Regions from separate parts of the Lysinibacillus sp. G1-3 genome, predicted to be linked through region 2. Evidence: a T-box and tRNA genes for the amino acid it is inferred to sense, from the RefSeq annotation. Region 2 holds a T-box; the other holds one or more tRNA genes.
The links. A T-box is a leader RNA that pairs with one kind of tRNA and senses whether it is charged. The one in region 2 lies ahead of argS (arginine--tRNA ligase), so its partner is inferred to be a tRNA-Arg.
Positions count from the first base shown of each region.

Region 1: it encodes a tRNA-Arg, which carries the amino acid that the T-box ahead of argS (arginine--tRNA ligase) is inferred to sense. The anticodon was not compared.

Region 1 covers NZ_JBWHYQ010000017.1:4,783-8,069, forward strand. Annotated here, with positions in the region: gene ACVYAD_RS17915 (LemA family protein) at 1-252, opposite strand, end outside; gene ACVYAD_RS17920 (spore coat protein) at 466-1,080, shown strand; tRNA gene ACVYAD_RS17925 (tRNA-Arg) at 1,511-1,585, opposite strand; gene clpP (ATP-dependent Clp endopeptidase proteolytic subunit ClpP) at 2,025-2,615, shown strand; gene ACVYAD_RS17935 (hypothetical protein) at 2,577-2,870, opposite strand; gene ACVYAD_RS17940 (HPr family phosphocarrier protein) at 3,150-3,287, opposite strand, start outside.
Region 2 covers NZ_JBWHYQ010000002.1:117,817-121,103, reverse strand. Annotated here, with positions in the region: gene argS (arginine--tRNA ligase) at 1-1,486, opposite strand, end outside; T-box leader at 1,590-1,809, opposite strand; gene ACVYAD_RS02590 (FAD-dependent oxidoreductase) at 1,969-3,287, opposite strand, start outside.

The DNA of each region.
Region 1 (3,287 bases), on a different contig from region 2:
ATTTCCCATTTGTGCACGTGCGTCTGTAATGCTAGCGATAACCTCTTTTTCATGGTTGGCATATCCTTTTACAGATTCTACTAAGTTCGGAATCAAATCGAAGCGACGTTGTAACTGATTTTCAACCTGAGCCCATTTCGAATCAACGCCTTCCTCGGCCGTTACAAGGCTATTGTATTTTGGTATAAATAGTAAGGACATTACAACTAAAATAATAACGATAATTCCGATAGGTCCAAATATTTTTTTCAACTTTAAAACCACCTTCGCTTTCTTTTAGCTATCATTCAAAATCAGAAATACTATTTATTTTGATGATGAGCCATTCTTTTCATTACCACTAATGTGCAACAAAAAAAACATCTCTATTCTACATATAAGCAAACGCATCAATACCGTATGAAATTTGTCTAACGTGCCATACTTAATATGTAACAAAACTATGATATATAGGAGGCGCTTTTTTTGACACAATCGTTTCAAAATGAATCATCAAACCAAACATCATTCAACCAGCAACAAAGCCTAAATCATGGTGGACATGAGGTAATGGACATGCATGAAACAATTGGCGAAATCATTGCTGGAATGAATCAATCCATCTTTTTACGTCAACATGTTAAGGATCCGGAGTTACTTAGCATTTTGGATCGCCAATATAATTTCACATTAGGTATGTATAACACAATTGTGGAATCATTTAAAACAGGGCATGATCCTACTGTACCTACAGGACGCTATCAAATGGAGACAGGAAATGATTTTAAATATGGATTAAATCCTGGCCAACCTAAAAAGCCTATGCAAAATGCAAGCGAGCTCAACGACGAAGCAATTTCTGGCTTCCTATTAGGTGCTCAAAAAGGGGCAGCAAAATGTATGACTGCTGCCGCAACTGAAACTACAAACCCTGTAGTTCGACGAGTTGTCGCTGATAGTATTCCCAACTGCATTGAAATGGCATACGAATTATCTATTTACCAAAATATGCATGGCTACTATCAAGTACCACAATATTCTCAACAAGATATGCACACGATGCTTAATTCGTTCGACACAACAACAAATCCCCTACATTAATAATAAAAAAACAAGAGCAGCCCCATATGTGATGTATCATCACAAGGGGCTGCTCTTATTTAATGAACTATAAATTTTCCTCGCTCGTTTTGCGGACTACAAAAAGCTTCTCTCTTCAACCACTAGCCAACACGATCTCTAACTCCACGGTCAAAACCCATTGCACATGTTACTTTTTTGCAAAAAAAAAGAATCCCCTCAGATAGGATTCTTTTTTTCGACTAGTATAACTAGTCTTCACGTACAGTATGTTCACTAAAAAATAATTTGGAGTTGTTGCTTTTTTGAAGGTTTGAAAGGAACAGATACGGGAATAATGCCTACTAGGTAATATTCCCATTAATTTCCCTCTCTTTCTCCTCTAAGCAGGCTGCTAAACTACTTATTAGGAGAATTCGAGTTATAAAAATATATTAAATAATCAGTAAAATGGCGCCCTCGGAGGGAATCGAACCCCCAGTGCAAGAACCGGAATCTTACGTGTTATCCATTACACCACGAGGGCAATTGAGCACAAAAAAAAAGTACCCACTAGGCTTAACAAAAAGCATGATGTAGATAATCCTCATTTGAAGCATACCTGACAAAATAGTGTACTGTACTTTAACTTATGACCTTATTCATTATACAAACGTATTGCTCATAATTCAACTATAGAATGTAAAACATTTAAACTTTTTTTATCTTCATACAGTAAGTGTCAAAATACCTAGTAAATAAAATGTAGCCACCAATGTACGTCACGCATTAGAAAGGAATTTAATGTACGGGCTTCAGGCGCATCATTTATCTACGTAAAGGTAAAATTATTTTAATTTATTTCACTTTAACAGGGTTAATATTTGACCTTCCCTGACTATAATGTGTATGATAAGGATACAGCTGAATACGATGGAAGTTTTCAGCAAAAGTATTCGAATTTAGTTTTCTAAGGAGGATTTAACATGAATTTAATTCCTACAGTTATTGAACAAACAAGTCGTGGTGAACGTGCGTACGACATCTATTCACGACTACTAAAAGACCGTATTATCCTATTAGGAAGTGCAATTGACGACAACGTTGCTAACTCAATTGTTGCTCAACTCCTATTCCTACAAGCAGAAGATCCAGATAAAGATATCTTTCTTTATATTAACTCACCAGGTGGATCAATTACTGCCGGCATGGCAATTTATGACACAATGCAAATTATCAAGCCACAAGTACAAACAATTTGTATCGGTATGGCTGCATCTATGGGTGCTTTCCTACTTGCAGCTGGTGAACCAGGCAAACGTTTCGCATTACCGAATGCTGAAGTAATGATTCACCAACCACTAGGCGGTGCACAAGGTCAGGCAACTGAAATCGAAATCGCTGCAAAACGTATTTTATTCTTACGTGAAAAATTAAACGGTATTTTATCAGAACGTACAGGTCAACCACTTGAAGTCATTGCAAGAGATACAGACCGCGATAACTTCATGACTGCTGAGCGCGCAAAAGAGTACGGCTTAATCGACCAAATTATGGATCGCAACGACCGTAAATAAAAAAGACGAAAGGCATCTAAGGTTTATTCCTGAGATGTCTTTTTTGTTTGCTTTGATGGGTCTACCCTGATTCGGTCTTCTTTCCGTCGCTTTGGATCTTCTATCCACGATTTTGTCGTTTCTATCCACGACTTCAGTACTTCTATCCGTCGCGGTCTTTTCTTCCGTCGCTTTGACCTTTCTATCCGTCGCTTCGGTATTGCTTTCCGTCACTTCAGCTTTTCCATCCGTCGCTTTACCCTTTCTTTCCGTCACCCCGCACTTTCCATCCGTCAGCCTCTTCTTTCCGTCGCCTTATCTTTTCTTTCCGCCACTTCACCCTTTCTCCCATCGCTTCGACTTCGACTCTACTCCCTATCACTTCAATCTTCCTATCCCTCCCGTCGACGATCGATACAGGATAACATTGGCCTTCATTTTAAGTTGTACAAATATCCAACAAAAATAGGACTTACTTTTTCAATATGAAAGCGCAAAAAAACTGCCCAATATGTAAGTTTTACCTCTTGGACAGTTTCTGCATTATGCGTTTTATTAATCTTCTTTTTCAATTAGAGCTGCTAATGCTGTAACCGCTTGCTCAGCATCGTTACCATCACCGCTAAGGACAACTTCTGTTCCTTTTGCAATGGCTAAGCTCATAACACCCATAATGGATTTAGCATTTACTTT
Region 2 (3,287 bases):
CTAGTTCAAAGGCGTTAGCAATTACTTTCGGAAACTGTTCGAGTAATAAAATAACAGGCCATGCTTGCTCACCTAATGGTTCGAGTGATACTTCATAACTTTGTGCATCTGCTTTTACCAAAAGAGATGCAATACGTGCATACGTATATTGAATATATGGCCCTGTTTCACCTTCAAAATTCATCATGTGCTCAATAGAAAACTCAATATCATGAACACGATCATTTTTCAAATCATTAAAAATGACCGCTCCTACACCAACCTGTTGTGCGATACTCTCTTTATGCATTAGATTTGGATTTTTTTCCTCGATATTTCGCTTCGCCGTAGCTATTGCTTCTGTTAGTACATCTGTTAATAGAACGATCTTTCCTTTACGCGTCGACATTTTTTTACCCTCTTTTAAAATCATCCCAAAAGGCACATGTTGCAAGTCTTTTGCCCATTCATACCCCATCTTCTCAATGACCTTAAATAATTGGCTAAAATGAAGTGACTGTTCATGCCCTACAACATAAAATGATTTTTTAGGGCCATATTGTTGTTTACGATAAAAAGCAGCTGCTAAATCACGTGTAGCGTAAAGCGTAGCACCATCAGTTTTGGTTATTAAGCATGGAGGCATATTGTCTATTTCAACGACATGAGCACCCTCGGATTTCACAAGCAGTTCTTTTTCTTCCAACTCCTTAACAACAGCAGCCATTTTGTCATTATAGAACGCTTCTCCAGCGAATGAATCAAAGCCAATTCCAAGCAATTCGTAAATGTTTTTGAATTCTTCGAGTGATGCATCTCTAAACCATTGCCAAAGAGCTAACGTCTTTTCATCCCCATCTTCTAATGCTTTAAACGCAGTACGTGCCTGTTCATTCAGTGAATTATCCTGCTCCGCTTCTTCATGGAATTTTACATAAATTTCTAGCAGTTCCTCTATTGGGGCAGCTTCAATCGTCTTTTGATCTCCCCACTTTTGATATGCGACGATTAATTTACCAAATTGCGTTCCCCAGTCACCCAAATGATTAATGCGAATTGCTTTGTAGCCGTTTTTCTCGGCAATATTAGCCAAAGCATTACCGATTACTGTTGAACGTAAATGGCCCATAGAAAAAGGCTTCGCTATATTAGGTGAAGAAAAATCCAGTACTATATTCCCTTTTGACTCTTGTTGAGTCCCGTATAAATTTTTCTCTTTTACAATTTTGCAAAGAACTTGTTGAGTAATCGTTGGCTGATGATAAAAAATATTGACATAACCACCTACTACTTGAATTTCTTGTATGAAATCGCAGCTTATATTATTTTTTATGTCGGACGCGATAGTGTGAGGGGATTTTCTTAGTTTTTTGGCTAATGTAAAGCACGGGAATGCCAAATCCCCTAATTCCAATTTTTTTGGTTTCTCCAGTAAATTTTGAATTTCAATAACTGACAGCACATTATTTAATGCCACAGCTATACTTTTTGCAATTTGTGTATTCATATTCATTCTCCTCCCGTTTTCTTGTAGACAAACAAAGTGTCCGGATTTTGAATTGTGCGCACAATTCATACTAAATGAAGATAAAAAAAGCCCTCGTCTCTAAAATAGAGACGAGAGCATAGTTATCCCGTGGTACCACTCTAGTTGCCATATAATATGACCACTTTCCATTGTTAACGGGGTGACTCCCCGATATTCTCTACTACTAATTCGAGAACCTTCTCCAAAGTGCGTTTCATTTATGGCTTCTGCATTAGGCTCACACCATCCCTAATTCGCTTTCCAGTAACTCCATAAACTACTCTCTTTATCGTCGAATTTATCTGTAATTTCAAAATATTTTACAGGAGTTCTTTTTTTTAGTCAACCGTCTTTTCATTTTTAAATAATTGAATCGATTCCAATGGAGCACTTAAAGTGATAGAGCATATTACGAATACATGAATGCGATAACTATAAGGAAAAGGAACATTCCCCACTAATTAGTGGGTATGTTCCTTTTCTGAATAATGGATGACATCAGCCATTATGGCATACAACTCTTTTAATTTTAGTTCCTTGTTTTCTGTTAATCTTTTTGCTAATTTTTCACTGATAATCCCTTTTTCAAGCAATACATCCCAGTTATTATCACTTGACTTGCCTACTAATACTTCCGTCAAGAATTCTGCAACTTCATCTCTTTTAATTGGGCTTTTTTCTTTTTTAGCTACTTTATAGATAACGACATCCAGCTTATCCTTTAGCTCGTTCATTTTCTCTGGACTAACACGTTGAACGCCCTCTTTTAGCATTTTCGCAAACTTAATCTTTGTTGCCATATCTTCAACATTTAAGTTATTCGAATAACCACCGACAACAAGACCGTAATTGATTAAAGTTTGAATAGATTTATCATACCATTCATCTTTATAAGGATAATCCATTTCAAAAGAATCTACAAAGGCTCCTTGGTTCTTCAAATCTTCCCGTAAAGTATTGATGAGTTTTTTGTCCTTGCTCAATGCTCTAAAGGTTACGTCTTCTTTAATCGCTAATGCTGCTGCTGCTCCCGCTGCTTCACCTGTCACCATACCCGTTGGAACGACACGTGCACTCCCCGCTGCAAGTGATGAATAACCTGCAGAACGACCTACAACAAGCAAGCCATCGATTTCTTTCGGCACTAAAGAACGGAAAGGAATGGCATATTGTTTTGGAGCTGAAATAACATATCCATAATCATGAGGCGTTTGCGCTTGTACATCAACTGGATACGCAGCTACGCCAATGCTATCCCAATGATCACTGTTCTTCCAAACATCAGACATCGGTAATTGGTATTCTGCCCAAATATGTCTTGTTTCGCGGACGTATAGTTCCTCCGGATAACTTACAACTTCTGCATTTTCAAAACCAGGAAACTTCTCATGTAAATATTTTAAAATATGTTCAGTCTCTTTCTTTCCTTTTTCAATTGCTTCCTGTTTGGAAAGTTCATTCAAACCATCGATTCCGAAAATTTGTAAAGCATTAATATAATATTCATCATCTACTTTTGCTAAATTCAAGCCTCGTAATCTCGTACCTTCTTGTACTGGCTTATAGTCATCATGAAGCTTTGTAAAGCCCCACATAACTGAATCATTTAGGTGAGCACCACCAAAAGTATTTGAGTTTGCTTCTTTTTTCACCTTATCCCAATCAACATTTTTTAAATGTAGCATCAAGGTAACAGCCATTCTCTTATCCTTAATACCAATATCTTCTCCACCCATGAAAAATGGAACTTTTGACATTGTAGCAAAATCAGCATCTTGTG